4 regions of the Paenibacillus ilasis genome follow, and region 2 is predicted to be linked to each of the others. Evidence: riboswitches for the same ligand, from Rfam matches in the RefSeq annotation. Region 2 holds a riboswitch; each other region holds the start of a gene.
What was found. A riboswitch is a leader RNA that binds a small molecule or an ion and turns the genes downstream of it on or off. The one in region 2 is predicted to bind cyclic di-AMP.
Positions count from the first base shown of each region.

Region 1: it holds a riboswitch for cyclic di-AMP, as region 2 does, so the genes downstream of both, ACETK5_RS21970 (hypothetical protein) here and ACETK5_RS32000 (C40 family peptidase) in region 2, are expected to answer to the same signal.
Region 3: it holds a riboswitch for cyclic di-AMP, as region 2 does, so the genes downstream of both, ehuB (ectoine/hydroxyectoine ABC transporter substrate-binding protein EhuB) here and ACETK5_RS32000 (C40 family peptidase) in region 2, are expected to answer to the same signal.
Region 4: it holds a riboswitch for cyclic di-AMP, as region 2 does, so the genes downstream of both, ACETK5_RS10265 (universal stress protein) here and ACETK5_RS32000 (C40 family peptidase) in region 2, are expected to answer to the same signal.

Region 1 is NZ_JBHDJG010000002.1:408,258-416,047, forward strand. Features, by position in the region: gene ACETK5_RS21965 (proline dehydrogenase family protein) at 188-1,108, shown strand; gene ACETK5_RS21970 (hypothetical protein) at 1,169-1,630, opposite strand; cyclic di-AMP (ydaO/yuaA leader) riboswitch at 1,764-1,937, opposite strand; cyclic di-AMP (ydaO/yuaA leader) riboswitch at 2,482-2,650, shown strand; gene ACETK5_RS21975 (hypothetical protein) at 2,781-3,191, shown strand; gene ACETK5_RS21980 (potassium-transporting ATPase subunit F) at 3,350-3,418, shown strand; gene kdpA (potassium-transporting ATPase subunit KdpA) at 3,449-5,128, shown strand; gene kdpB (potassium-transporting ATPase subunit KdpB) at 5,150-7,183, shown strand; gene kdpC (potassium-transporting ATPase subunit KdpC) at 7,265-7,790, shown strand, end outside.
Region 2 is NZ_JBHDJG010000008.1:52,776-60,565, reverse strand. Features, by position in the region: gene rluF (23S rRNA pseudouridine(2604) synthase RluF) at 1-291, shown strand, start outside; gene motB (flagellar motor protein MotB) at 404-1,210, opposite strand; gene motA (flagellar motor stator protein MotA) at 1,194-1,994, opposite strand; gene ACETK5_RS32020 (hypothetical protein) at 2,186-2,479, shown strand; gene ACETK5_RS32015 (4a-hydroxytetrahydrobiopterin dehydratase) at 2,589-2,903, shown strand; gene ACETK5_RS32010 (c-type cytochrome) at 3,005-3,361, opposite strand; gene ACETK5_RS32005 (GNAT family N-acetyltransferase) at 3,523-4,023, opposite strand; gene ACETK5_RS32000 (C40 family peptidase) at 4,161-4,634, opposite strand; cyclic di-AMP (ydaO/yuaA leader) riboswitch at 4,640-4,779, opposite strand; gene ACETK5_RS31995 (C40 family peptidase) at 5,172-5,645, opposite strand; cyclic di-AMP (ydaO/yuaA leader) riboswitch at 5,649-5,788, opposite strand; gene ACETK5_RS31990 (hypothetical protein) at 6,137-6,964, opposite strand; gene ACETK5_RS31985 (M1 family metallopeptidase) at 6,976-7,790, opposite strand, start outside.
Region 3 is NZ_JBHDJG010000005.1:156,389-164,178, reverse strand. Features, by position in the region: gene ACETK5_RS30785 (flavin reductase family protein) at 1-468, shown strand, start outside; gene ACETK5_RS30780 (SDR family NAD(P)-dependent oxidoreductase) at 657-1,400, shown strand; gene ACETK5_RS32515 (exosporium glycoprotein BclB-related protein) at 1,459-1,965, opposite strand; partial or broken gene ACETK5_RS32510 (hypothetical protein) at 1,964-2,191, shown strand; cyclic di-AMP (ydaO/yuaA leader) riboswitch at 2,860-3,007, shown strand; gene ehuB (ectoine/hydroxyectoine ABC transporter substrate-binding protein EhuB) at 3,358-4,212, shown strand; gene ehuC (ectoine/hydroxyectoine ABC transporter permease subunit EhuC) at 4,214-4,867, shown strand; gene ehuD (ectoine/hydroxyectoine ABC transporter permease subunit EhuD) at 4,870-5,532, shown strand; gene ehuA (ectoine/hydroxyectoine ABC transporter ATP-binding protein EhuA) at 5,546-6,403, shown strand; gene ectA (diaminobutyrate acetyltransferase) at 6,429-6,941, shown strand; gene ectB (diaminobutyrate--2-oxoglutarate transaminase) at 6,958-7,790, shown strand, end outside.
Region 4 is NZ_JBHDJG010000001.1:2,190,468-2,198,257, forward strand. Features, by position in the region: gene ACETK5_RS10250 (TetR/AcrR family transcriptional regulator) at 9-626, shown strand; gene ACETK5_RS10255 (glycosyltransferase) at 623-1,879, shown strand; gene ACETK5_RS10260 (TrkH family potassium uptake protein) at 1,960-3,309, opposite strand; gene ACETK5_RS10265 (universal stress protein) at 3,387-4,070, opposite strand; cyclic di-AMP (ydaO/yuaA leader) riboswitch at 4,178-4,326, opposite strand; gene ACETK5_RS10270 (TrkH family potassium uptake protein) at 4,502-5,866, shown strand; gene ACETK5_RS10275 (cation:proton antiporter) at 6,039-7,283, opposite strand; gene ACETK5_RS10280 (TetR/AcrR family transcriptional regulator) at 7,447-7,790, shown strand, end outside.

The sequences.
Region 1 (7,790 bases), on a different contig from region 2:
ACATGATATGAATCGAAGCTTAAGGTCTATGGTCCAGCTGCTGAATGCATCATGGTGGGGTGTTTAGGATCTTCTGGTGAGAAGCTCTATGTTAGATATGTATGTCTTCCTGCATGCCGTCATGATTTTTGCATATGAGTTAAGATAGAGTGCATTTTGGTTTACCTTTTGCAAAGGGGGCGCACGCATGGACGGAACCGAGCTTTACCGTAAAGTGATCCTGACGGTGTCCGGTAATAAATTCGTGAAGTGGTTGTCGATCAAGTACGGTCGGAAATTGGCGGGCAGATTCATAGCCGGCGATACCTTGGATGAGGCGCTGGATGAAATTGAGAGGCTGAACGAGAAGGGCATTCTCGTCACGCTCGATCATTTGGGGGAGGGTATCACGACGCTGGATGAAGCGGCCGGGTACCGGGAGGAGTATTTGAAGCTTGTGGAAGGGATTGCCAAGCGGGGAGTGAAATCGAACGTATCGCTGAAACCGACACAGATGGGGATGGCACTGGACCCCGAGATGGCTTACGAGAACATCAAGCTGGTGGCGAAAAAGGCGAAAGAGCACCGGAACTTCGTTCGTCTGGATATGGAGGATTCCCCGTACACCCAGGCCACGATTGACATGACACTGCGGCTCCATCAAGAGGGGCTGACCAATGTGGGGACTGTGATGCAGGCCTACTTGTTCCGTACGGAGGAGGACGTCAAGAATTTAATGCATGCCGGTGTTAATCTGCGGTTGGTGAAGGGGGCGTACAAAGAGCCTGGAACCATTGCCTTTCAGCAGAAGCGGGAGGTTATTGACAACTATAAGAAATTGATCAAAATGCATTTTGATCAGGGCGCCTACGTCGCGATTGCTTCGCACGATGACCACATCATCGACTGGGTGAAGGTGTTTGCCGAGCAGAGCCGCATAGACAAACAGGAATTTGAGTTTCAGATGCTGTACGGGCTGCGGATGAACGATCAGGCTGCGCTTGCGCAGGACGGCTACCGCATCCGGTGTTATATGCCTTACGGAACGATGTGGTACCCGTATTTCACCCGGCGGCTGGCAGAGAAGCCGGCTAACCTGATGATGGTGCTCAAAAATATGTTCAAGTGAGCGGGGGAAAACAACCAATTGCAATGGAAGCGAGGACGGTAGCTCTTTCTAGCTGTCGTCCTAGAAATAATACGCCTCCGAGCAGTTCATTAGGTAGGAACGCTCCAGCGGAAGGCTACCTAACCGCTCACGGGTGATGTGCTGTTGCAGATTGGCCTCCAGATCGGTGAGGGCCGATACGGCGAGTTGCATCCGTACAGATCCCCATTGCTGCTGCTTCTGGGCATAGCGAACGGCCTCCGTCACGGGCATGCCTCTCAGCCTTGTAAAGACGGATGCCCAGCGGACCAGATCCGCGAACTCTCCCGTGCTTGGCAGTGCATATTCGGCATACCCGGCCGCGTTTTCGCAGCTGATTTTAAACAAACCGCAGTTACCGCCTTGATCGCTCGAGGGGATAAAGCGTTCAGCCGAGCTCTGGTCGAAACGGAACATCTCCATGTTGCGGATGGGCTCTTCACATATTACAGGCGATGCGGTTTCGATGACGGGTGCCAGTGCGGCCTCGATGAGTTTCGTCATGATCTACGCTCCTTTATAGGAATGTTATATGCACGGCAAAAAGGCCTGGTGAGCAGAGATACCCCGCTCTCCAGGCCTATTTATCGTTAGAGGCCCTACTCCAGTGGGCGCTTCCGCTTAAGGCTCGGGTGGTGTTCTCTCTCAAAACGCGCCTACGAGGTTAGCTGACGGATTCGGGCTTGAGAGCACCCTACCGCAGCGCCTGACCATCAGGCCTGCGGATTCACCCCGTTCACCAACAGAAGCCCCATTGGCGATTTTGGTTCCCCCGTCTCCCGATCTGTCGGGAGCTCAGCGTAAATGAATGTTTCGAATAGATGGATGAATCATACGCCGGAGGAATCTAAAAGTAAATGGCCATATGGGACGGATACATTCCGAAAATCGATAAAAACCGCAAAAGAAAACGTGTACATTGGGTCGTGTCATCTATTATCATGGCAAAATCTCGGTATCTCGATAGATTACGATAAATATAAGAAAACAAGAGAAATACATAGTATAGAGCAGTATTCTGGAGATAATGGAGCGGAATTGGTCCGTTCCTGTTCGACATAACGCCACATGTGTTTTTGCTCACATTTACATCCTGCAAGGCCGGACGTATGATACGAACTATGAATTGACGGTCATCAAAGACCATGGCATACGGGCAGCCGCTCCATGAAGGTCTAAAGGCAGTGTGAGAGCTGCGCCTGGCTCTTTATGGATTGAATCTTGAGCGAAGGCACCATGGGCCTTCACTGAAACAGCAGGATGATGCGACTCTCACCGCGTAAACCTCCTGATGCTGTGCTGTTCGCCTAGTCTGGACGACAAGTCAATGGCTAATAGAATAACATGCTACTCGTTTTTAATTTTCGCTGAGTCCTTGAATGGAAAAGGAACGGGGGAACCAGTCGGGAGATGAACTTGATCTCTCTGGGGTGAATCCTGTAGACAAGATAACGGTCTATGGGTAGGGCGACTCTCACGCCCGAATCCGTCAGCTAACCTCGTAAGCGTATCGAGAGAGGCAACGATTGTCGTGGACTTGGGCCATGGTGTATTTCACCGTGTCCTATTAAGGAGCCTGCGGGAAGAGTTCTTCTCTTTCCACGGGCTTCTTTGTTGTTGCCTTCTCTTTCTGACCTTAGGAGGAGAAAAGAAGATGGAGAAACCGCAGGAATTCATCCTGGTATCCGCGCCGAACAAGGCCGGGGAGGAATTCGTCCGCCAGTTGATTCAAAAACATGTTTCGTTTGCGGCCATAGCCAACAACCGGGCTGAGCAGGAGAGGTTGCGAGATCTGGGCTGCAAACACATTATTCTGATTGATACAAGAGACGAGCAAACCTGGATCATTCCTGAGTTTTCCGTCAGCAAGGTGTTTCTGTTCGAAAGCAGCTTGAATCTGTGCTGTCGCTATTTACGGATTTGCCGGACTTGGACCGCAGAGTCGATTTATGTGATCACCCATTCCAGCAATCCGCGATTGATATACAAAGGGTTGGGTGCTGATGTGGTGCTTCATACGAACCATCGTCACGTGGCCTTTCTCATAGCGTCTATTGGCAGTTAAGCGTTTGGCTGATTTCACAACGAGTTTCGGGAGGTTGTATTCATGCAGGATTTAGTTATGTTGCTTATTTTGGGAGGAACCTACGGACTGCTCATGCTGTTTATGTCCTGGTGCGGGCGTGTGGTTTCGGAACCGGAGGCTGATCAGCCGTGATGATCATGTTGATATTCACGATTTTTATTTTTCTCTATTTGATTTATGCGCTGATTCACCCTGAAAAATTCTAGGGAAACGGCTGAAGGAGGAAGGCATTCGTCATGGGCATTTTACAAATTGCCATCGTTATACTCGTTCTGGTGCTGCTGGTCAAGCCGCTGGGAACTTATCTATACCAGGTGTTTCGCAATGAAAGCAATGGAACGGACAGATGGTTCTTCTGGGTGGAGAAACCGATTTTCGCTCTGATCGGCTTGAAAGAACGCAAAGGGATGACATGGAAAGGGTATGCCGTCAGCTTTGTGTTAACGAATATCGTGCTGGTTGCGGCGGGGTACTTGATTCTGCGGCTGCAAAAGGTGCTGCCGCTGAATCCGAACGGCATCGGTCATATGGAACCGACCTTGTCGTTCAACACGATCATCAGCTTTATGACCAATACGAATCTTCAGCATTACAGCGGGGAGTCGGGATTGTCTTATATGGCCCAGATGGCCGTCATTACGATGATGATGTTTACATCCGCCGCGACCGGGCTGTGCGTGGCGATTGCTTTTATCCGGGCGGTAACCAGCAAGGGCACGACCGTCGGCAACTTCTTTGAGGACTTCGTTAAGGCCCACACCCGGGTATTCATCCCGGCAGCGTTCATCATTGCGATGGTGCTGGTGGCGCTGCAGGTACCGCAGACGTTAAAGCCTACGCTCAGCGTCACGACGCTGGAAGGAAGCGAGCAGCAAATTGCGGTAGGACCGGTGGCTGCACTCGAATCGATCAAGCATCTGGGCACCAATGGGGGCGGGTTTATGGGAGCCAACTCGGCGCATCCATTCGAGAACCCGTCCCCGCTGACCAATGTGATCGAAATTCTGTGCATGTGGAGTCTTGGGGCGGCGCTCCCGTATACGTTCGGTTTGTTCGCCAAGAGCCGCAAACAGGGCTGGATTATTTTTTCGGTAATGATGACCTTATTTATCGGATTCCTGTCGCTGAACTATGCCGCCGAAACCAACGGCAATCCGGCGTTGAACCGCCTGGGCATCGACGTTTCGCAGGGCAGCATGGAGGGCAAAGAGGTCCGGTTCGGGATCGCCCAATCCTCCCTGTTTACGACGGTGACAACCGCGGCCACGACCGGGTCGGTTAACAACATGCATGATACGCTCACGCCGCTCGGCGGGATTACGCCGCTGTCCCTGATGATGCTGAATTCCGTTTTTGGCGGAAAAGGTGTTGGCCTGATGAACATGCTCATGTACGCGATCCTGGCGGTGTTCCTGGCTGGTCTTATGGTTGGCCGAACCCCCGAGTTTCTCGGCAGAAAAATCGAGGCCCGGGAGATGAAGCTGATTGCGATTGTCATTCTGGTACATCCATTGATCATCCTGGCTCCGACCGCACTTGCACTCATGACGGACGCGGGGCAGGCGGGCATTGCCCATGCGGGCTTTCACGGTATCTCACAGGTGCTTTACGAATACACGTCATCCGCGGCCAATAACGGTTCCGGATTTGAGGGTCTGTCGGATAACAAGCCGTTCTGGAACGTTACAACCGGACTGGTCATGCTATTCGGGCGTTACATTTCGATGATTGCCCTGTTGGCAGTGGGCGGCTCGCTGATGCGGAAGCAATGGGTTCCCGAGACGCTCGGGACGTTCCGGACCGATAATAAGCTGTTTGCCGGCATTCTTATCGCAGTGGTCCTGATTATCGGCGCATTGACCTTCCTGCCTGTGCTGGTGCTCGGCCCGATTGCCGAACATCTGACGATCCGTTAATAGAAAAGGTGGCCTATTTCCATGAATAATACGAGAAAAAAAGCAATGTCCAAAGAGATGGTACGTCAGGCGCTAAGGGACAGCTTCACGAAGCTGAATCCCGTCCTGATGATGAGAAATCCGGTCATGTTTGTCGTGGAAGCCGGGACTCTGGTTGTTCTGTTGATGACGATATTTCCGTCCTATTTCGGTACCGAGGGCAGTATCGGATTTAACCTGACCGTATTCGTCATCCTGTTGTTTACGCTGCTGTTCGCTAACTTCGCAGAGGCGCTTGCCGAAGGACGCGGCAAGGCGCAGGCCGATTCCCTTAAGCAGTCGAAGCAGGAAATGGCGGCCCATAAAGTAATGGAGAACGGAGGGGTTCAATCTGTGCCGTCAACGGATCTTCGCAAAGGGGATCTCGTGATCGTTACGCAGGGCGAGATGATTCCCGGGGACGGGGAAGTCATTGCGGGCCTCGCATCCGTTGACGAATCGGCGATTACCGGGGAGTCCGCCCCCGTCATTAAAGAAGCCGGCGGCGATTTCAGCTCGGTCACCGGGGGGACCCGGGTTGTCAGTGATACGATCCGCATCCGGATTACGAGCGATCCGGGGGAATCGTTTATCGACCGGATGATCTCGCTTGTTGAAGGAGCCTCCCGCCAGAAGACGCCGAATGAAATTGCGCTGAACACGCTGTTGATCGTCTTAACGCTGATCTTCCTGATCGTGGTTGTTACGCTCGCTCCGATCGCGAAGTATCTTGGCATCGAGCTGTCCGTTCCGGTGCTGATCTCGCTGCTGGTATGTCTCATCCCGACCACGATCGGGGGCTTGCTGTCGGCGATCGGGATTGCCGGCATGGACCGGGTGACGCAGTTCAATGTGCTGGCGATGTCGGGCAAGGCGGTGGAGGCCGCCGGTGACATCAATACGATGATCCTGGATAAGACGGGTACCATTACGTTCGGGAACCGGATGGCCAGCCAGTTGATTCCTGTCGGCGGCGCAACGCAAGCATCGCTTTCACAATGGGCAGGCGTGAGCTCGCTGCTGGATGAAACGCCGGAAGGACGTTCCGTGCTGGAGCTGCTGAAGAAGGAAGGCATTGAAATAGATGAAAGCATGACGGACGGGGCGGAATTCATCGAATTTAAGGCGGAAACCCGGATGAGCGGCATGGACCTAAAGGATGGCCGGAAGGTCCGCAAGGGTGCGGTGGATGCCGTCAAGGCGTGGGTGCAGTCGCAAGGAGGCCCCCTCCCTTCGGATTTGACGCCAAACAGTGACGCCATTGCGACAGAGGGCGGAACCCCGCTCGCTGTCGCCGTGGATAACCGCATCTATGGTTTGATCTACCTGAAGGATACCGTCAAACCGGGCATGAAGGAACGGTTTGACCAGCTGCGCCGGATGGGCATCAAGACGATTATGTGCACGGGCGACAATCCGCTCACCGCGGCGACAATTGCCCGTGAAGCGGGCGTTGATGATTTCATCGCGGAGAGCAAGCCCGAGGATAAAATTGCCGTCATCCGCCGAGAACAAGCCGAAGGCAAGCTGGTTGCGATGACCGGTGACGGTACGAACGACGCCCCTGCGCTGGCGCAGGCCGATGTGGGGCTGGCGATGAACAGCGGTACCACCCCGGCCAAGGAAGCGGCCAATATGGTGGATCTGGATTCGGATCCATCGAAGATAATCGAGGTGGTTGCCATCGGCAAGCAGCTGTTGATGACGCGGGGAGCGCTGACCACGTTCAGCATCGCCAACGATGTCGCCAAATATTTTGCCATCATTCCGGCGATGTTCGCGGCCGCCATTCCAAGCATGAATGTTCTGAACGTCATGGGACTGGGTTCTCCCATGTCGGCGATTCTTTCGGCGCTGATCTTTAATGCCATCATCATTCCGCTGCTGATTCCGCTTGCGATGAAGGGCGTGGCTTATAAGCCGATGAGCTCGGCGAAGCTGCTGCAGCGCAATGTGCTGGTCTACGGATTAGGCGGCGTGATTGTGCCGTTCATCGGGATTAAGCTGATCGATATGATCGTCCATCTTTGGATTTAGATAGGATAATCATACCGGGGAGATAGATATAACTCGAAGTTGTTTTACGCGGAAGATATGAAGGAAAGGATCGAGGAACCAATGAATAATCCATTGCAAAAAACATCACCGGCGCCTCATGCCAAGGTGGGTGCTGCCCGTATTCCCTTAGGCATTGCCCTAAGAATGAGTCTTGTATTTATCGTGTTATGCGGAGTTCTCTATCCGCTGGTTACGACGGGGGCGGCGCAGCTGCTCATGCCGAAGCAAGCCGGCGGCAGCTTGATCACGGATGGGGACGGAAACGTGGTTGGCTCGGAATTGATCGGTCAGAATTTTACAGAACCTCAATATTTTCACGGCAGGGTGTCCAGCATTGAATACAACGGAGCCGGCTCCGGCAGCAATAACTATGCACCTTCCAACCCGGACCTGATGGAACGAACGAAGGCCTCAATTGAAGCGTGGAAGGAGAACAACCCGGGCGTTCCGGTGAGCGAGTTGCCGATGGATCTGGTAACCGATTCCGGCTCCGGATTGGATCCTCACATCTCCCCGCAGGCCGCGGATATTCAGGTTCCGCGGATCAGCAAGCTGACCGGAATTGCGGAGGCAGAGCTTGATCAGC
Region 2 (7,790 bases):
ACGGAATCCTTCCTTAGCGGGATGTCCAGCGGCGTAAAAATTTTAGGTGAGATGACGCTGCCCTGTAAGGTCACTCGAATGTCCGAGCGTGTATTCCGAATCATTCTGACAGAGGGTAAGAATCGTCAAATCCGCAGAATGTGCAGCGCTTTTGGTTATGAGGTCCGAAAGTTACAGCGAATCCGGATTATGAATATCCGTCTTGGCAGTCAACGTATCGGCTCATGGCGCGATCTTAACGAGAAGGAAAAGGAAGAGCTTGGCCGGCTGCTGAACTACAGGCTCGAGTAGCTGGCTGGAATACTCTTATTACCTTAAACAAAAACAACCGATGGGATCTGGAGACCAGATGCATCGGTTGTTTATTGTGTGTTATAGTCTGTAGGGACCGTTCCCTTTTGGGTTATTCATTCACGCTTGTAAAGGTCGCGCTATCCTGGTATTTACGTATAATGGATACCTCGACTCTGCGGTTCTTCGCTCGTCCAGCAGCGGTATTGTTATCGGCAATCGGATGGTATTCACCATAACCGATCGGCATGAACCGTTTAGGGTCCAGCTCCGAGTTGGTTAGCAAAATCTTCATGAACTGCAAGGCCCGATCCGAGCTTAAATCCCAGTTCGATGGATATCGGCTGTTCGAGATTGGCACATTATCCGTATGACCGGATACAATGATTTCATAGTCCGGGAACTTGTGAAGCATTTGCGAGATGGCCTTCGCCAGTTTACGGGCCTCCGGCTTCACAACGGCCTCACCGGAAGGGAACAGGGCGTTATCCCGTATCGTAATGACAAGCTGGGAGTGGTTCAACTTGGTGCTGAGCTCCGAGGTTAAACCGTTATTCTTAATATAATTATCGAGCTGCTTCTTCAGCTTCTCCAGATCCTGTTGCTCCTGACGCATCAGTTCTGCACGTCGTTGGTCAGGTGTTGTTGCGGGAACGGAAGGTGATGTCGCTTTATGATCCTTAATATTAGGCGGATCATCGCTGGATTCCGTTTTGCTGTAGTCCAGCACCCCGGTTCCGCCGGTAAGAGCAACGCTGAAGGCTTCGCTCATTTCTTGAAATTTGCGTGCATCCGTCGCGCTCATGGCGTACAGCACCAGGAACAGGGCCAGAAGCAAGGTCAGTAGGTCTGCGTAAGGAAGAAGCCAGGATTCGTCGGCATGCTCCTCATGCGGCTCGTGTCTAGTCTTTTTGCTCACTAGCACCAGCCTCCCTCTCGCTGAGCTCAGCCCGTTCGGACGGTGTCAGGAACACGGAGAGCTTTTGATTGATTGCAATGGTGGATACACCGGATTGAATGGACAGCAAGCCTTCTACCATCATCAGGCGGATTTCAACCTCACGTTTGGATAGACGCTTGAGTTTATTCGCAATCGGGTGACAGATGACATAACCAGTGAAGATACCGAGCAGGGTAGCAATAAATGCAGCCCCGATGGCATGGGCGAGTTCGCCCATATCTTCCATGTGGGATAGTGCAGCGATCAAACCGATAACGGCTCCAAGTACCCCGAGGGAAGGTGCATACATACCGGCCTGGGAGAAGATCAATGAGCCGGAACGATGGCGCTCTTCGGTGGCATTAATATCTTCCATTAATACATCACGTACGAATTCCTGATCGTTGCCGTCAATGATCATGCGCATCCCATTACGCAGGAAGCTGTCATCAATCTCATCGACTTTGGTTTCCAGAGCCAGCAGTCCTTCACGGCGTGTGATCGAAGCCCATTCCATAAACAGCTTGATCATATCCGTTTTGTCCATCAGATTCTGTTTCACGAAGGTCATCTTGACCAGCTTCGGAATCTTTTTCAGCTCGACTAGCGGAAATCCGATGAATAAAGTTGCTGCCGTACCGCCAAGAATGATTAGATAGGCTGCCGGATTATACAAAGCGAGAAGGGAGGCACCTTTCAGGATCATGCCCACCAGTACCGCGACGATACCGATTATTAAGCCTATAATTGTTGAAATTTCCATACCACACCTCATCCGTGAGAAATAAAATAACGAATCCATTCGTCAGAACGGCTCTCATGGAGAACCGGGCCCCTTATGTGGGGCGTTATCCTATTTATCGTCAGGTCGGGCTTTTTTTTTTAGTTGTAATTTCCGGTATAATGGAAGGAAGGGAAACGAAGCTAAGTACGGCAAGGAAAGGAGTGATTAAGATGGGCGTTAAGCACGGAAGGGATTATGGCGAAATTCTGGCAGAACTAACCGAGGCGGTCGGGCGAATTTCCGACAGCTATGTCTTCTTTGAAATGGAAGCTGAGGATTGGGGCAATCTGGGTGTAGCCGAGCAAAATGAGGTTCATGAGGCGCTGGCAGAGGATTTGTTTTATGCGCTGGGCACAGAGCCGGTGATTAACGTTGGCAGCGGCGTGGTCATGCATGATCAGACGAACCATCGAATACATATTTTGATCGGTGAAGAAGAGTTGGCTTTTGTGGCCCTTGTGTAATCACTCCAGTTATCAACGGATACAGGGCAGAATAGAATAGATGACAGATAGCCCATATTACGTGTCAGTCGGCTTTAAGATAGGTTTTTTTCGGGGAGGAAGATAAAAGATGCTTTATACGCAGCAAGAAGTAGAGGCTCATCTGGAAAAGCTTGAGGGTTGGGAATTTGAACAAGGGAGATGGATCGTACGGAAGTATACCTTCTCCTCCTTCATGAAGGGAATTGCTTTTGTTGATGAAGTGGCAGCTATTTCGGAAGCTTTCGGACATCACCCCTACATCACCATAGATTATAAAGTCGTTACACTTCGTCTCACTTCTTGGGACGACGGTGGCATTACGGCTGTGGATATTAAGGAAGCGCAGCAGTTTAACGAAGCCTATGAGAAGAGTCGTTCGAAGGACGGCAAGTCGGGACAATAGAAGGGGAAGACGGTAAGTCCCCTTGGAGGTCCCGAATATGTAAAAACACGCTTGCCCCAGGAAGAACTCCAGGTGCAGGCGTGTTTTGCGTATAAGCTGATTTATTTTTTCTCAGCAAGGTACAGCGCGATGTTTGCGATTTCTTCAGGCTTAAGTTGATCTTTAAAGGAAGGCATTCCCTTACGACCTTTGGTTACAACGTTGAAGATCGCGTCCGCATCCATGTGTCCGCCCACTTGATTCAAAGCCGGTCCAGCGCCGCCTTGAAGTTGGTCGCCGTGACAGCTAATGCAGCTTGCTTTCAGTGTAGCTTCCGCTGCGGCAGCATCGAGAGTCACTTCCGGCATGGTCGGCTTCTCTTCCTGAGCTACCTGTTCCTTACCTGGGAGCGTAAACATCAGCGCAATAGCCAACGCACATGCGACGAAGAACAATCCGCTCATGATCCATTTTTGCATCGTCATATCGTCCCTTCTATGTATACTGCACTTTTGCACTTGTCTCCATTATAAACCAACATCCATAGACAGCATAGCCAGTTGTGACAAAAAAAGCAACTATACGGCGTGGCTTCATAAAAAGTACACAAAATTGTGCTTTTTCATATAGACAAAGATTACTATTCCTCATTTGCCGGGGGCTCATACACCATACAATGGAAAAGGGCGTTACCCGTTGGCGTAAGCCGCTCGTACGTATCGGTGATGTGAAAGCCCGCCCTTTGATAAGCGCGAATCGCACGCTCATTCCAGGTCAACACCTCCAGGTCAATTTCGTCGGCAGGGCGCCTCCGCCTGGCTTCCCGGACAATCGTCTGCATAAACCGTTTACCCATTCCACGCCCGCACCAATCAGGCCGCATGCCAAGTCCGATTCGTGTAACCTCATGCATCGGAAACAGTTGGGCAAACCCCCAAAGGGCCTCCCATTCATCCAGAATCGAGATGTACTGCCTCTGGCGAATGTCCGGATCGCCAAACTCCACCTCAAGCCCTTTCATCTGCTCCCAGGGAAGAAAGCCATAGATATTATAGGGAGGAGGATAGGTCCAGGCGCATATTTCTTCCGCGTGCTCTTCACGCATGATTACAGTGTGAAATGAAATCGGTGTTGCATCCATTTGCGAAATCCTCCTATCGTATGCATGAATAATAACCATTTTACGAATATTCAAGTCACATCAAAAAGCCCGTCAAAGAGAGGTAAGGGCTCCTTTAACGGGCAAGCAGTATGTATAGGATGATTAGCCTCTATAACTTAGGATGTTTCACCGGTTGACTCTTCATACTTATCATTGCTCATAATACGCTTCGCACCCACGTATCGCTGATCATAGTACTCCTCTGAAAGGCGGTTAATTACCACGCCGCGGTTGGAGGAGGCATGGGCAAATTTGTCATCGCCGACATAAATGCCGACGTGGGAGATGCCCTGGCCCGATGTGTTGAAAAACACTAAATCGCCAGCGCGCAGCTCCTTACGGGATACACTTGTCCCCATGTCGAATTGAGAGCCGGATTGATGCGGTAGCTTCAGACCGAGTTTAGCATATACATACATGGTGAAGCCGGAACAGTCAAATCCGCTCGTGGTCGTGCCGCCGTAGCTGTATTTTGTACCTAGCACCTTATCGATTTCGTGATCCAGCGCACGATCCGCAAACACGCTGCCAACGCCCAAAGTGAACAACAGCGTGATACTCAGGGCTGCTGTCGATAATGTTTTCTTCAGCATGGAAAGCTCCTTTTCGTTGCCTGCGAGGTTAGCTTGAGGGTTCGGTTGAAGGTTCCCTATGATCTCTTGACGGCAAGATCAATTCACCCGTGGGTTGGTTCCCCCGCTTCCCGTTCGGCCGGGAATTCGGCATAGCAATCTATGATTAAAGCACTTACATTAATGACAAAGTTGTTACTGCGTCCATTCTATCAGACAGCAAGCGAGATTGGCAATTATTTCTTGGTGAATTTCGCTATTTTTCAATAGCATTAGCCGTCGAAGCATCGGATAAAATCAATATTTTTCCAAAATGGGTGTTTAATGAAGGGAGAGAAGGGTATATAAAGGGTAGAAGATGTGAAGACATGGCGAAGTGAAGTGAACTTGTAGAATAAATTTCATTTTTTTTCGAAAAGCGGGAACTTTTCCGTTGTCCTGAACGTTATAAAGGTATAGACAGAATAAACAAAAGAAAAAAGCCGCTGGATGAGATCGGCACAATCTCATAAGCCCAGGGCTTTCTTGTAAGAGTAAATCAATAAAGTTCCAACATTAATTGTAGTTCACAGCTACAGATTTGTACGTATTTTGACTCATAATTCTCTTAGCGCCTACATATCGGTTGGCATAATAGCTCTGGCTTAGCGGACTGATAATGACACCACGCGAAGATGAGGAATGAGCGAATTTGCCGCTCCCAACATATATACCCACATGAGATACACCTCTACCGGATGTGTTGAAGAACACGAGATCGCCAGCTTTCAGGTTGCTCTTGGATACTGCCGTACCTACTTTGTATTGAGCTGCAGATGTACGCGGCAGGCTAAGGCCAAGCTTCTTGTAAACATAGCTGGTGAATCCGGAGCAGTCAAAACCATTCGTTGTGGTTCCGCCTGTTTTATAAGAGACACCAATGGCTGGTTTGATTGCAGTATTTAATTTGGAATCGGCGAAAGCGCTTCCGGTCCCTAATGTGAGTGCGAGTGCGAGGCCTAGAGAAACAGCCGTTAACTTCTTTTTCAAAACAAAAGCTCCTTCCATTGCCTGCGAGGTTAGCTTAAGGGTTCGGTTGAAGGTCCCCTATGATCCCTCTCTTGCGAGATCAATTCACCCAAAACGGATCCCCCGCTTCCCATATCGTTATGGGAATTCGGCTCCTTAAAATGTTGATGAACCCATTCATTGACGTCTGACGTTCCAACATAGATAACGAATTTACATCGTTCCAACAAAAAGTTACAGTAAAGATGACAAAGTTGTTACTAACATATTCGTTATTTTAGCAGAGTATTAACAATTTGGCAAACGAGGAAAGATCATTTTTAAACAAAAAAACCTGTCCCCATCTTGGGGAAACAGGTTTTTTTGTAATTTGGCGCTCAGAAATTTGTAATATAGAGGATAAATGAACTCTTATTCTTTGTAAAATCAAGACCCGGATAGAAACGTGTCACTTCGGATTACAGCTTATTCGCGAGCATGTTTCATCATTTCAGGGTAACGAATTGTAACGATTAAGGATGCGATGAGGAGGAATCTCTCCACAAATGATATTGAGCGGAAATTACCCAAATTTGGAAAAGTCCATTCAGAAAATAAGAGGCCTGCTGAATAATTAAGCCGATCAACCCGGCCCAGAAGAGCGAAGCCGAGCTCAGGAGCAACAGAATGACACAGGCGGATCCGCCGATGGTGATGGATAACAGCACTGCCGTGCCCAAGCGGCGGAAGAGCGCATGGAGAGAGCTGATCATACCAAAGTCTCCCGTGCGCCCGAACTGCATATAGAGCAATAACAGGCGGATTAGATAGGCGTACAAGAACCAGCCAACGGCATACGGCAGTGCATGAAGGGGCAGAACAGGCTCCTGAATCCCATTTAGCAGAATCGGAAGAATTTTGGGCAGAAGCCAGTAACCGGGCACAAAGGTGAGAATAAGCTCAATCAGATAGAATAGCGTTACAGGTTTCCACAGTTTGCGCATGCCAGTGAAGAAGAATAAACCACGCTCGCCCTTGGCTTCCTGGTGAAGGTTGTAGAAGATGCCGGCCCGAATGAGCGGGGTGAGAACCATCCGGATCAGGAGCAAACCGGCCAGAAGCCATCCGTAGGTGTGGACCGTGCTGCTCAGGGTTAGGCTCATCTCGCCCTCATAGAAGAATAACAGACGGCTGAGCTCGTTAGGGGCAGAATCCGGATATCGCATCAGAAGGGGAACGACTGCCGATTTTACGAGTCGGTACAGGCAGTATCCCCACAGCAAACGGTATAAGAAGAGCAGAATCGAGACGTATAGCTGGTCTTTAACACTGGTCCACCCTTGGCCTGCGTAACTTTTCATGTGCTCCCCCCTCACCATGACAGGCTGCCGAACAGCGTCTCCACAAGCTTGGTAATACTGAGATTCCAGCGTGTAACCACCTTCGGATCCATTCCTGCCTTCATATAGTTATTGATGTGTTTGTTCTCCAGGACGATGGAGTATTTGGGATCAACCATGGCCCAGGCGAGCGGAGTGCTGTACTCCAGGGTGTAAGTAACTTTGCCGTCCTTGCCGCTCCAGGTCCGCTCCACCGTTTTGCCATCCTCAAAGGCGAACACGATCGGCACATTGGTTATATCCCCGTCCTTGCTCGTAATCTTGACCGTAGACTCATAACGAGGATGTTCCGCCGTGCCTTTATTTTTGGTTTTGATCACGTCGATGGCGACATCCGCCATCTGGCTTCCATATACATATTGGTCAAAATACGGCTGCCAGGACGTTTTGCTTACTTGCTCTACAACTTTCTGGAAGTCGGACGTGGTCGGATGCTTGAACCGGTATTTCTGGGCATACGTATGAAGAATCTTCTCCATCATCTGCGGACCGACCTGCCGTTCGATGCCTTGCAGCACCAGCTTGCCCCTCGTGTAAACATTCAGTGCGTAGTTTTCGTGGGAGCTGTATTTCCAGGATTCCATCTTCAGCGGTGCAGGGGAAGTAATGGATGCTCCCTGAGCTGCCGTATTGGAGGTAATACCGTATTCTTTTTCCATCACTCGTTCTTCAGCATAGGTTGCAAAGGCCTCGTCCAGCCACGCTTCCTCAAATTCATTACTTGCGATCATTCCGTAAAAATATTGATGGGCGATCTCATGAATGACGGTCCGCTCCAGCTCATATC
Region 3 (7,790 bases), on a different contig from region 2:
ATTCTGTCGAGCAATCCCCCTCTGCTGTCCGTCTCCGTTCAGCGGAAGAACGGTACGGCTAAGGATACAGCGAGAAATGCCATGCAAAGCGGCGAGCTTGTCATCCATATCGTGGACGAAGACACCGTAGAAGCCGTGAACGAAACGGCGGCGAACCTGCCCCCGCATGAGAGTGAGCTTGACCGAACCCATTTAACCCCGGTCGTTAGCGAGGTCGTTAAAGTTCCCGGCGTTCTGGAATGCAAGATTCGCATGGAATGTGTGTTGGAGCAGGCCGTCACTTTGAATGGCGCGGATCAGCTTCCTGCTGCCGATCTCCTGATTGCCCGCGTAGTCCGCTTCCATGTTGCAGAGGAGCTTTACGAGCAAGGCCGGATTGACGCTGCCAAGTTGAAGCCTGTAAGCCGTATGGCGGGAAACATCTATTCTTCACTGGGAGAGATGTTTACGGTCGAGCGGCCCGTATAACAGCGGATGGGATGGATAAGGGTTAGGACGCAGCGAATATCAAGCTGTAAGCGTTCATGTACCGCTATTCGATAGCGCGTTGGTCCATGAAAGAAACGGGACTTGTGGAATATCCTGCCTGGAATATGCAAATTCTACATGAATGTGGGGCCGATATGATGAATTCACAATATAGGAGTGATCGACATATGAAGTTTGAATCCAAGGTTGTCATTGTGACGGGAGGCGCCAGCGGGATCGGTGAAGCAGCGGTAAGGCTTTTTGTAGAAGAGGGGGCCAAGGTTGTTATCGCGGATTATTCGGACCGCGGACAGGCCGTTTCCGATGAATTAAGAGGAGCAGGCTTTGAGACGCTGTTCGTTAAGACGGATGTAACCCAAGAACAGGAAGTTACGAATATGGTGAAGCAGACGGTTGAGCATTTTGGCCGTGTTGATGTATTGTTCGCCAATGCAGGCATTGCTCATGATGCGCCTGCCGATCAGTTGTCGATGGACAACTGGCAAAGAACGATTGATATTAATCTTACAGGGGTGTTCCTGTGTGATAAATATGTAATCCAGCAAATGCTATCCCAAGGAACCGGAGGGGCGATCGTAAACTGCGGCTCGATCCATAGCCATGTCGGAAAAGCGGGGGTTACCGCCTATGCTTCCGCTAAGGGAGGCGTTAAGCTGTTAACCCAGTCGATGAGCGCGGATTATGCTCCTAAAGGGATTCGGGTCAACGCCGTATGTCCGGGATATATCGATACGCCGCTTATTAAGGGAAGAACGGAAGCGATCACGCAGCATCTGGTCGGCCTTCATCCGATGGGCCGCTTGGGGCAGCCGGAAGAAGTAGCCAAAGCCGTGTTGTTCCTCGCCAGCGAAGATGCATCCTTCATTACAGGCACGAGTTTGCTGGTGGATGGCGGGTATACGGCCGTATAATTGAAGCAAAGCCCCGATATAACAATCGGGGCTTTGTTTGCAGGAGGAAAGACGAAACTTATATAATGCTGACACCAGCGCTGCCGTAACCTGCGACTGCAGTGACAAGAGTTACGCCAGCAGCTGTTGCCGAGAATACCATTAACAAGCGGGTATTGGCTGCCACCGGAATGGCCAGGCCTTCTACGAAGCCATTGCTTACCGTTCCGGGACCTACAATGCCTGTGAGCGGCGGAGCCAACGTAACAAGAGCGCCTGGTATCGGTGCGAAAGTATTGCTCGTAGCCGGTGCACTGTACAGTTGGGCTGTGATTGTAACCGTGGTTCCTGTCAGGGTAAGCGCCAAAGTAGTGCTAAAGGTAGCAGACAGTGCAGTGATGGTACCAGCTCGTGGCGTGTTAAATGCGAAGTCAAGTGCAGTACCTGCTGCTCCCGTAAGGTCGATCGTTCCACCAGCGAGGGTAACGGTAGGGCCGGAAATACCAAAGCCGACCAGACCGACTGTACCTACCAATCCGCCCAAAACAGTAGTCAGAGCAAGTGGCAGACCAGATGCGAATGGGATGATGGCTCCTCCGGCAGCTGCTCCAGTAGCCCCAGTAGCCCCAGTAGCTCCAGCAGGTCCGACGGCTCCAGCAGGTCCGACAGGCCCGACAGGCCCGACAGGTCCCGCCGGTCCGGCAGGTCCAGCAGGTCCAGCTGGTCCAGCAATACCCGTTGTCGGTCCGGCAGGTCCGGCAGGCCCGATAGGTCCAGCTGGTCCAACCGGTCCAACCGGTCCGATAGGCCCTTGAGGACCTACAGGTCCGCGGATAGCTCTTGGGCATCGGCGCTTTTTAACAACACATACATGATCTTTATGGCCACCATGACCATGAGACGGGCATTTCTTTTTCTTCGCATGAATGACTTCTTTCTCTATCTTTTTAAGAGCACACAATAATTTTCTCTTTCTAGAAGAACGTTCCAAATGAAGCACCTCCTTTAGATTTGTTTTATACTACGCAAGTGCTCTCGGTACGGCATGGGTTAATAGCGTACAAATGATAGATATCCACCTATAATTTCCAGAATGTACGCTAGCCCTTAAGGCATTCATCTATTGACGAATAGCAAAAACCATAGGATGAATTTCAAATTTCCATACGATGTTCATAGGCTTATTACGCAGCGTTTCAAAAAAAAAATTAGGCCTTACATGTAATGGGGGAAGCTTTCACAATCCGGGTTTAATTCATGGCATAAACTATCCATCACATGAACGAGTAAGGGAGGCATGTCAAACGCCTGCTATATAGCGAAAAATAAGCCTGGAATAACCCCCCTGAATGGTAAGGGGACAGGCTTGAATGAGGCATTTTTCCGGTGTGTAATATACCCTGGAAGAATGGCATTTCCGCCTCTAAATTTCCAAAAAAAGCGGTTAAAGGGGTTTGACTTTTCCTGAACTTCCCTTTATCATGAACACACGCTTAGTTTCCGGCATACATTTTCCGGAAAGCGGGGGAACCAGTTTCACCAGGGGCGAGTCACTTGGAATCACGAGTGTAGGGTACCATCTTACCCGAGTCCGTCAGCTAACCTCGTCAGCAGTGGATGGGTCTTTTATACATAATGGATGTTTCATAACAAAGGCCCTTTATTCTCTATAGGGGCCTTTCTCTATTTTTTGACCCCCTGCTGGCGGAGCTATGTCTAGATCCCCTGTTTGGTGGTCTTTTTGTATTCTGCTAAAGAGGAGGGGCAAGGTCGGCAAATGTTGAACCAATTGAATCGGTCAGACGGCATTGGGTTAAAGCGTGCACGGAGATGGATGAATCATCTTCCCTGAAGCCCCGACCCGTGCAAGGTATCTGAATGTCTTTATATCCAAGTTAACATATAAATTAACAAGGATTATTTCATCATGCCATTTTTTAAGAATTGCAAAGTCATAACGAAAGGTTGTGGAAAAGTTTTGAAGAAAGTCGTTGTACTGATGTTGTCATTGATTTTGGTGGTATCGCTTGCGGCTTGCGGCGACAAAGGGAGTACGCTGGATCGCGCCATAGAGCAGGGATATATCACCGTGGGTTTTGCGAATGAGAAGCCTTATGCCTATAAAGAGGCCAACGGGGAGCTGACGGGAGAAGCGGTTGAGATTGCCCGAGTTATTCTGGAACGGCTTGGGATCAAGGAAATGAGGGGAGAGCTTACGGAATTCGGTTCACTGGTTGCCGGACTGCAGGCTGAGCGGTTTGATCTCATTACCGCAGGCATGTTCATTAATCCGGACCGCTGCTCTGCCGTATTGTTTGCCGATCCGGAGTACAGCATCGGGGAAGCCATTGCGGTGAAGCAAGGGAACCCGATGGAACTCGGAAGCTATGAGGACATTGCCAAGAATGACCAGGCCAAGGTAGCCGTCATGACCGGCGCGGTCGAAATCGGCTATATGGAGAAGTCTGGTATTCCCACGGACCGGATCGTACAGGTCCCTGACCAGGCCTCGGCCATCAGCGCTCTCCAGGCAGACCGGGTGCAGGCGATTACGATGACGGGGCCGTCCCTGCAGGCGATGCTGGATTCGGCTAACGACGACAGCATCGAACGCGTGGCTGATTTCGAGCAGCCGGTCATCGACGGAGAGAGCGTTCGCGGTTACGGCGCTACGGCTTTTCGCCAAGCGGATACCGAGTTCCAGGAGGCTTACAATGCGGAGCTGCAAAAAATGAAGGAGTCTGGCGAGTTGCTCGAAATTTTGCAAGAGTTCGGGTTCACGGAAGAAGAGCTTCCGGGTGAGATGACGGCCGCCGCGCTTTGCGGGGAATAGCATGCCGAATTCTTGGATCGATTTTCTCCCTACGCTGCTTAAAGGAGCAGAGATCACGATTATCGTCGCGTTTTTTTCAGCCATACTGGCTATCGTGATGTCCTTTGCAGCCGGATTATGCCGGCTGTCGAAGCTGTGGATCGTCCGGACGTTGACAGCCGTGTACGTGGAAGTCTTTCGGGGAACCTCCTTGCTGGTGCAGCTGTTCTGGTTGTATTTTGCCCTTCCGTTCATCGGCATCGAGCTTCCGAAAATGCTGGCGGCGATCCTCGCGATCGGGCTGAACTTCGGCGCATACGGCTCGGAAATCGTTCGAAGCGCCGTGCTGGCCGTTCCGAAAGGACAGTGGGAAGCCGCCTTAGCGCTTAATCTGAAGCCTTGGCAAAGGCTGTGGAATGTGATATTGCCTCAAGCGTCCCTGCGAATGCTTCCCCCTTTCGGAAATCAGCTTGTGGAACTCATCAAATCCACCTCACTGGTTTATTTCATCACGATGGCGGATTTGACGTATCAGGCGATGGTGCTCCGCAACAATTACATCTCCTGGACGACCGAGATTCTGGTGCTGCTGCTCCTCATGTATTTTGTCATTGCTACGCTCGTCTCGCTGGCGGTTCGACTGCTGGAGCGTAAATGGACAGCGGGGAGGTTATAGCCATGTGGGACTGGAACTATGTGTGGGATATCCTGCCGCAGCTCTTGAATGCGTTAAAGATGACGGTATGGGTGACGCTCTGCGCTTTCGCGGTGGCTTTGATCATCGGATTGCTGCTTGCCTTTGCGACACGGAGCCGATTTAAGGTGTTGTCGCTCCTAACCAAAGGAATCATCGAATTTATTCGCAATACACCGCTGCTGGTTCAGGTCTTCTTCCTGTATTACAGTCTGCCGCTCCTCACGGGAATTTCCATTCCGGCTTTCTATGCCGGGGTGATCGGTCTCGGGCTGCATTACAGCACATATCTTTCCGAGGTGTACCGTTCCGGAATCGAGGGAGTGCCGAAGGGACAATGGGAGGCTGCCACAGCACTGAATTACACGAAAGCCCAAACCTGGCGGAGTATTATCCTGCCGCAAGCCGTACCGCCGATCATTCCGGTACTGGGCAATTATTTGATTGTCATGTTTAAAGAAACGCCGATTCTATGCGCCATAACGCTGGTGGAGATGATGCTGACGGCCAAAAATATCGTGTCGCAGTCGTTCCGCGCATTTGAGCCGTATACGCTGGTCGGGATTCTGTTCCTGATCATCAGTTATATCGCCTCTTTGCTTGTGCAAAGGCTGGAAAAGCGTATGAATCTGCAGCGTGGAAAATAAGGAGGGGAGTCTATTGAATGCCGTTGTGATCGATGAGCAAGCGGAAGCGCCGAAGGAGCCGCAGCAGGAGAAAAGTCTCGCTACCGCTACGGGTACAAAGCCGATTGTAAAATATACCGGCGTGACCAAGTCATTTGGTGACCTCCAGGTGCTTAAGGGCATCGATCTGGAAATGCAGCCGGGAGAAAAGGTAGCTGTGATCGGTCCGAGTGGATCGGGCAAAACGACGATGGGCCGGATGCTGATGACGCTGGAAGAACCCACCGAAGGAACCATCGAGGTGGATGGCGAGCTGCTCTGGCATATGGAGGAGAAAGGCAAGCTGGTTCGGGCCAACGAAAAGCATTTGCACCGGATGCGCTGCAATGTCGGCATGGTCTTCCAGCATTTTAATCTGTTCCCGCACATGAATGTGCTTCGCAATGTGACGGAGGCCCCGCGCAAAGTGCTGGGTTTATCCAAGGAGGAGGCGGAGGAGCGGGCCGTCTCCATGCTGGGCAAGGTCGGCTTGGCCGACAAGCTGAAGATGTATCCGTCCAATCTGTCCGGAGGTCAGAAGCAGCGGGTTGCCATCGCCAGAGCGCTGGTCATGCGGCCGAAGGTGATGGTGTTTGACGAGGTCACCTCGGCTCTTGATCCGGAGCTGGTCGGCGAGGTGCTGGAGGTCATTCGGGAGATCGCCGAAGAAGGCGAAATGGCCATGATGCTGATTACGCATGAGATGGATTTTGCGAAGGAAATCGCGGACCGGGTCATATTCGGAGCCGACGGAAGGATCGTTGAGCAGGGCACGCCGGAGGAGATATTCGATGATCCTCAGAGCGAGCGGCTGCAGAGCTTCCTGCAGCGATTCCGTTCCAACGGAAATTAGTTCTGGAAAGAGGTGATTGTATAGAATGGCTGTAAATACCGAAACCGAAATTGTTTACCGAAGACCGGAAGCAAGGGATGGCACCCGGGTGTGGGAGCTTATACGCGACACCGGATCACTTGATCTGAACTCCCCTTATTGCTACATGCTGCTTGGAGATTACTTCCATGATACCTGCATGATCGCCGAGGATGAAGGGGATATCATTGGTTTTATTTCCGCCTTCCGTTCTCCCCGCAATCCGGAGACGCTGTTCGTATGGCAAGTGGCCGTTGCAAGCTCGCACCGGAGGCAGGGGATTGCGAAGGCGATGCTGACAGGCCTCATGAACCAGAAGGCATGTCATGGCGTCCGTTTCATTGAAACGACAGTATCGCCCAGCAATATGGCGTCACGCAGATTGTTTCTCGGTTATGCCGAAGAGAAATCCATTCCGAGCACCGTAACGGTAGGTTATGGAGCCGAGATGTTTCCGGATGGCACGACACATGAAGATGAGCCGTTATTCGTGATTGGCCCCTTTTTCAATGACATTTAAACAAATGGAGGGAACTATGGACAACCAAGTCATGGAGAAACCGAAGCTTACCGTGTTTAACAAGCTGGAATCGGAAGTAAGAAGTTATTGCCGGAGCTTTCAGACCGTTTTTGACAAAGCCCGGAATGCAAAGCTGTGGGATACGCAGGGCAATGAATACATTGATTTTTTTGCGGGAGCCGGCGCTTTAAATTATGGACATAACAATGAGAAGATTCGCGAGAAGCTGGTCGACTACATCCTGAAGGACGGCGTCACGCATAGCCTGGATATGGCTACGGATGCGAAGGAAACCTTTCTGACCCGATTTCAGGAGGTCATCCTGAAGCCGCGCGGGTGGGATCACAAAGTGATGTTTCCCGGTCCGACCGGAACGAATGCCGTAGAGGCAGCGCTCAAAATCGCCCGCAAAGTGACAGGGCGCAGCACCGTTCTGTGCTTCACGAATGCCTTTCATGGCATGTCGCTGGGATCGCTGGCGGTGACCGGCAATGCCTTCAAGCGTCAAGGCGCCGGCGTGGATCTGAACCATTCGGTATTTATGCCGTATGACGGTTACTTTGGCAACGACGTGGATACGATGGCATATATGGAGAAGCTTCTGGATGATCCGGGAAGCGGCATTCCGCTTCCGGCCGCCGTGATCGTCGAGGCGGTGCAGGGGGAAGGCGGATTGAACGCCGCCAGTCGGGAATGGCTGCAGAAGCTTTCGCGCATCTGCAAGGATAAGGGGATGCTGCTTATTCTGGATGATATCCAGATGGGCTGCGGCAGAACCGGGCCGTTCTTTAGTTTTGATGATGCCGGCATTGTGCCGGATATCGTATGTCTCTCAAAATCGATTGGCGG
Region 4 (7,790 bases), on a different contig from region 2:
ACTATATAATGGAGACGGATAAAAAACAAACCATTTTGCAAGCAGCTTTAGTAGAGTTTTACCACAAGGGCTATGAAGGTGCTTCAACCAATCAAATTACCAAGGCAGCTGGTGTATCCAAGGGAATTCTGTTCCATTATTTTTCGGATAAAAGAACATTGTATTTAACGGTGGTAGATGAATGCTTGAAGCACTATTACCATACATTGACTTCGTCACCCATGGATCTCTCCGAGGATCTGTTTCAGGCGATAGAGCAGTTATCTCAAAAAAAGATGGATGTATTTAAAAGTGATCCCATCAGGTTTGGATTTATGGCTAAAACATTTATGGTTATGCCGGAAGAGCTAAAAGCGGAGCTTCTGCTCAAACAACAGCTAATGAACGAGAATTCCATACACCTCCTTGCAAGCAGGATCGATCAGAGCCGGTTCAGAGAAGGAATCGACCCCAAGCAAGCCATCGAATTCGTATTGCTCTCCCTGGAATCCATCATTACGAAGCAAATGACCAAACGATACGACGAGAATTCCACAGGAGGACTCGAGGTAAGTGCAGCTTTAGACACAAAACCCTATTTGGATATGTTAAGGCATGGCATTTATCGTAAGGAGGGAAATGAGTGAAAATAAAGCTGCTTACCATCGGAACAAGGGGAGATGTGCAGCCGTTCATTGCCCTTGCCCGCGGTCTCCAGAACAACGGACATGATGTGGTTATATGCACATCGCAGGATTTCGAAGGCTTCATTCGCGGACATGGCGTCGGTTTCGCACCAATACGGGCAAATATGTTGAAACTGGCGCAGTCTGTGGAAGGAAAACGCATGCTGGGCAGCAATCCCTTCGAGATTATGAAGCAGATGAAAAAGCTTATACACCCTATGATGCAGCAAATGCTCGATGACCTGTGGACCGCTTCACAAGATGCAGACGGCCTCATCTATCATCCCAAGGCATTCGCAGGATACGATATTGCACAAAAGTTGAATATTCCCGTATTTGCGGCACATCCGATTCCTATCATTGCGCCGACAGGTACTTTCACCAATCCCATTTTACCTTTCTCCTTCAGGAATCGGTGGCTAAATGAAAAAAGCTATCATCTCAACCGTTTCATGCTATTATCCTTCAAAACATTGATGAATACCTGGAGAAGCGAGACGTTACATTTACCTCCGCGAAGTGTATTCTCTGATGATCTGTGCGTAAACGGACGTGAAATCCCGGTGCTTTATGGTTGCAGTCCTTCGGTTATGCCATTTGACCCGAAATGGAAGGATCGAGTCTGTATGGAGGGATTTTGGTTTCTGGAAGATATGGATTGGGACCCGCCAAAGGAGCTGGAGTCATTTATAGCGTCAGGTCCCCCACCGATCATTATTAGTTTTAGCAGCATGCCTTTAAAGCAAGATCATGTGCTCCAAATGACCATGGAGGCTTTACAACGAACGGGGCAACGCGGGATCATTCTGGTTGGCTGGAGTGGAATGCAAGCGTTCGGCGATGTGCCCGAGAACATCTTGTGTATACAGGAAGCGCCGCACACATGGCTGTTTCCGCGAGCTGTTGGTGTTATTCATCATGGCGGAGCAGGGACGACAGCGGCCGTTCTGAAAGCGGGGAAGCCGATGACCATATCTCCGTTTCATGCGGATCAGCCTTTTTGGGCAAGACGTATGTATGAGTTAGGCGTATCGACCAAGCCGATTCCTGAAAAATCAATGTCTGTCGAGGGTTTGGTTGAGCGGATAGCAGCCCTAACGAGTCAATCATCACTGAGAGTAAATTCAACGGCACTGTCAGAAAAAATTCGAACGGAGAGAGGTGTTGATCGAACTGTAGAATTTATTGAGAGACGGTTGCACAATCACTTTTGAGTGAATCCCCTTTGCAAGGATATGTCTACTAAAAGATGAGATGTTGGAGGACAAGAAAATTCTTGATTGAGAAGCCTGAACTACCCAATCAAGATATGATCTTCCGCGTAACCAATTTTGGAGGTGCGCTTTTTTTGAGCCAACGCATAAGCGAGTGTTAAGGGACCCAGACGACCGGCAAACATGGTTATTGTCACAATCATTTTCCCCACGGGGGACAATTCACTTGTCAATCCCATCGACAATCCAGTGGTGCTAAATGCTGAGGTTGCTTCAAACAACACTTCCAAGAAATGTTCTTCGAGCATTCCTTCAGAGATGGTCAGCAACAGGGAAACTCCCAGCACGACCACCAAAGAACTCATGACAACGGCCAGGGCGCGCATGACGGTTTCTCCAGCTATTTTGCGCTTGAAGGCATGGATTTGACCACCCCCGCGAAAGGTTTGGATCGTTGCTAGTATGAGTACAACAAGCGTATTGATCTTAATACCGCCGCCTGTTCCTCCGGAAGCAGCACCGATGAACATCAAAATAATAATGAAAAACTGAGAAGCCGCCAGCATACTGCCGATGTCAATCGTGTTAAACCCCGAGCTTCGAGGCGTTATGCCTTGGAAAAAAGCAGCCAGCACTTGTTCGCTTTCGCTCAATTGGCCAAAGGTTGACGGATTCCAGCTCTCTAAAAAGTATATAAATAGAAAACCGAGCAGGGACAGCGTTCCTGTCCCAACTAAGACAACCTTGGAGTGAAGCGAAAGCTTCTTCCATGAACGTTTTTGGAATACATCCACAATGACGATATAGCCGAGACCTCCAATGATGAATAACAAGACAATCGTAATATTGACGATCGGATCGCCGACAAAGGGGGAAAGGCTGTCAGACCACAGGGCGAATCCGGCATTGTTGAATGCCGAAACGGAATGGAAAAGGGCGTAATAAGCTGCCTGTCCCCACCCGAAGTCCTGTTGCCAGCGGAGCGTCAGGACAATCGTAGCTAATGCTTCAAACGCGAATGCAATGAGCACCATATACATTGACAATTTAACCAAACCTTGTGCCGAGGTCGAATGCGTGGTTTGCTGTATAATGAGTCGTTGCTTCAACCCAATTCTCTTCCCCAGAACAATGGCGACCATGACGCCAAAGGTCATAAAGCCGAGCCCGCCAATTTGGATCAACATCATAATAATGACTTGTCCAAAAGTCGAAAAAACACTACCGGTATCCAAGACAACCAGTCCGTTTACGCATATTGCCGAGGTGGCTGTAAATAAAGCATCCAGCAGACCAACCGACCTTCCGGTGGAGGATGAGTGGGGAAGCGCAAGCAGTGCGGTCCCGATTAATATCAATGTGAAAAAAACGAGCATGATGAGCTGAGGGGGACTCATATTTTTTTTTAGCTTGTTGATGAAAAACTCCATTTTGCCAGGAGCGGAATGTTGTGTATTTCGGTTGTTCGAATTCATGTATGGTTTACGCACAAGTTCCACTCCATCCTTTATTGATCGCTGTGTTTCTCATACATTTCTCTGTTTTGGAAAAAAGACGAGTCTACCACTTTTCCGTGACTTATTTTCAAATACTGGACCTCTCGACCTGTTTTTATTTTCAGCAAGCCGGTGTCAAAATCGGTATTTAATTCTTTGAAAAAGAGACCTTCGGCTATAGGATCGCCCCCGGATTCCTTATTCTCGAGCATATACTGAGAACCATCTCTAAACACGGTGACTCGAATTCCTCGTTCATGTGTGTCTGCCATTTGATCATCCATTCTTTGAACTGCTACAATGTGCAAATCCGTTTCGCCTATCTGATTTAGGAGTTCGTTGATAAACGAGCCACGCGTTATTTCTTGCCACCTAGTTTGGCCGGATTGTCCGATGATGAGTTGGGTAATATGATGGTTTTTGGCGGTTTCGGCTATGATTTCTGAAGCCTTGCGATCTTCATTCGTTTTGACGATAAAGGTTGCCCCATATTCGTCGCATTTCATTTTCCACTCGGCCATATATCTTTCTTGTGCCTGATCAAGCTCATCTTCACGTAAGGGTATAACGCTTAACACAAACAGGGGACACTGAAGAAGTCTGGCTAATTCGCCACCTCGGCGAATAAGACGTTCTCCGTTTGGACCGTAATACACGCAGACCAGTATTTTTTCGTTATTCAGCAGTGAACTCATTCCTTTCTTTTCTGCAAAACAGTTTTAACAAAAAAGGCCTGGATGCAGAGACAAATCTGCTTCCAGGCCTTGGCTGTACGGATCATGGACAAGTCAAAGTAGTAAGAGTGTTCTCTCCCAAGACGCTGACGAGGTTAGCTGTCGGATTCGGGATTGAGAGTTCCCGTTCCTTCTTGATCAGAAAGAATTCACCCCTAAAGCTTAGTAGCTTTGTTGGTTCCCCCGTTCCTCATAGAGGATTAAGCATCAGTGCGTATGAAATTTATCGTAATAAATATTAGGTTAAAACATGCTAAAAGTAAACAGTTAGTGATGAGTAAACAATACCATATCATTGGATTGAAGTAGAACCTATGCTTTATTATGGTATATACTACGCAAAGAAGCCCGCGGGGTTTCATGGTCTGTCGGAATTGAAAGGGGAAAATATGATGGCTAGAGGCAAATCAGAGTCGCTAAAATCATTCAAACAGTTCAACTTATCATCTTCACGTCTGATCCTCCTTGGTTTCGCCATGCCGATTGTCATCGGCGCGATCTTGTTGGCCTTACCGATATCGTCTTCATCAGGTGAAGGGATCGGTTGGTTAAACGCTCTGTTCACTTCAACATCTGCCGTATGCGTAACGGGATTGGCCGTGGTCGATACAGGAACCGACTTCTCCCTTTTTGGACAAATCATCATCATGTGCCTGATTCAAGTCGGCGGGCTTGGTTTCATGACCTTCGGCGTTTTGATCGCCGTTGTGCTAGGAAAGAAAATCGGACTGAAAAATCGACTGCTCCTCCAAGAATCCACTAACGCATTATCAACGCAAGGCGTTGTGAGGCTGTCTCTAGGCATTTTTCTGATTGCCCTCATTATCGAGATCGCTGGAGCAGCCTTGTTAATCATTCGTTGGGAAGAGGAACTGGGCTGGGGACAAGCTATTTATTACGGCGTATTCCACTCCATCTCTTCTTTTAATAACGCTGGCTTCAGCCTTTGGTCGGATAGTCTAAGCCGGTATGTGGGGGACCCGTTAGTCAACATCGTCATCACCCTGCTTTTTATCATTGGCGGACTAGGATTTACTGTTGTACTGGATGTATGGAAGCACAGAAGGTGGAATAAGCTGTCCCTTCATTCAAGAATCGTTTTGTCGACTTCAGCATTTCTTTGTTTAGCCGGCTTTATCGTTATTTTCATTATTGAGTTGTTCAACTCCCGTACATTCGGCTCCTTGACCTGGGGAGAGCGAATATGGGCGGCTTATTTTCAAGGCGTGGTGACTCGTACCGCCGGGTTTAATACGATTGATATCGCCGCGATGATGACGACTTCTCAATTTTTTATGATTTTTCTCATGTTTATCGGGGCTTCCTCTGGATCCACCGGAGGCGGGATCAAAACCAATACTTTCGCCGTTCTTTTATTCACATTGGTTAGCATTATTAAGGGGAAGCAGGACGTGCAGTTATTAAATCGGCGCATCCCCCAATCGATTATCCTTCGGTCCATCGCCGTCATGGTGATTTCTGTAGGCGTTGTGATTTTTGCTACTTTCTTGTTAACCATAAGCGAACATAGTTTGCAAAAGGATTTTATGGAAGTTCTGTTCGAAGTGACCTCTGCTTTCGGCACGGTGGGTCTATCAATGGGATTGACGCCTGAGCTGTCTCCCTTTGGCAAGGGAGTCATCATTTTGACCATGTACATCGGCAGACTCGGCCCCTTAACACTCGCCTTTGCGCTGTCGCAAAGAGTTGTCAATCAAAAATACCGGTTGCCTGAAGAGAAAGTGCTTATTGGCTAAGAAGGATTTGGAGTTTAGCGTGTACATATATTGAAGGGGAACAAAGCCGCAATTCGGAATACGAAAAAATAAGATTCAGCTGGAGTTGTCTAATTAGAACTCCTAGGCTGAACCTTATACTCGTTCCGTGTTCTACTCGTTCCGTGTTCTTTTTTGCTTACTCGGAGGGTTCTTAAATATCCGCCCCGTCTTTTTCCTTGATGGGGCCGGCTAATCCAAACTTCTTAACCAAAGGCTTGATGGTTAACCCCTGAACGAGAAGTGAGAAAAGGACGACGCTAAAGGTGAGCACGAGTATATCGTCGCGACCGTCGAAGGATGTAGGCAAGCTTAAGGCAAGTGCGATCGATAAGCTGCCCTTTAACCCGCCCCAATTCAAAACCACTTTCCATGAAGAAGGGAAGGATTTCAGGAAATACAGACTCGCGTAGACGGCCAATGTTCTTCCGATTAGAACAATAAGAACGGCAGCCCCGATTAACGCCCATTTGTCCGCGAAATTAATATGCTTGATTTCGAGACCGATCATAAGGAAAATCAATGAATTCGCGATTAACGTGATAACGTCCCAGAACGAATTAATGTTCATCTTGGTTGTATCCGACATCCCGATGCGCGCTCCGTAACTGCCGAAAATTAAGCCGCCCACAACGACGGCAATTACGCCGGAGACGTGGAAATGCTCGGCAATAAAGTAACTCCCGAAGAACAGGAGCATAGAGAAAGCAATCTCCAGCGGATAATCGTCATAGAAGCGAATGAGCTGCGAGAACAGATACCCCAGCACGCCTCCAACCGCGATACCGCCCACACCAAACTTTAGAAAGAGCAGTAGGCCGCTGCCTAATCCCGCCCATCCCATTTCCATATACGTAAGTAGATAGACGGTGGAGATCTGGAATAACACAACGGCAATTCCGTCATTAAACAGTGATTCCCCTTCGATGATGGTCACAATTTTCTTTGGTACGCCTAAAGATTTGAAGATGGAAATGACACTGATCGGATCTGTGGCGCTCATCAAAGCCGCAAAGGTAAATGCAACAATTAGAGGCAATCCCATAAGCCCATACATTGCAAGAGCAATCAGAAGGAACGAAAGCAGCGTCCCGCCAAAAGCGAGGGCAAGCACCGGCTTGCCTTGTTCACGAAGATGCGAGAACGGAAGCTTTAACGTGGCGTCGCCGAGAAGGATTGGCAGGAACAAAGAAATAATGATCGCTTGAAACACACTCGATTGGGTGATGAATGATTCAGCTTCATCCAGTACCGGTACATGGAGCATTCCAAGCAGCAGGCCTACGATAACAAGAGCAATGGAGTATGGCTGATTCATTTTTTTAGCTAATGCGATCACACCCATCGATATCGCAAGCAAAATCAGCAATTGGACGAAAACCTCGTTAAAATGATGCATAATGCACCCCTCGTCAAAGGATAAAATCTCCATTTATTGTAACCGAAAGACACCGTAACACCAAATATATTGACACTCGGGAGTAGAAGGAGTATTTTGTGAATATAAAATAAAATTATTCACAGAATCACGAACTTCACAATTAAGGATGTGAAACTGCAGCATGCCCAAAAAATTTTCTGATGAAGAACGCAAGTGGATCCGCCAGAAACTGCTGACTGAGGCACGCCATCATTTTGAAACGGCGGGCCTCCGCAAAACCAGCGTTGAAGATCTCACGAAGGGCGCAGGCATTGCCCAAGGCTCGTTTTACATGTTTTTCGGATCAAAAGAGGAGATCTATTATGAATTGATTCTGGAGGAGGAGCAGCGAATCCGCAATGCCGTTCTGGACTTATTCCCTCCTGAAGAGGTCTGCAGCAAGGGAAGCATTAAAGGGTTTCTCTTGTATTCACTAAGGATGATGGATGAGAGCCCGCTGCTTCGGCAGATGATGGATCGCGGGGA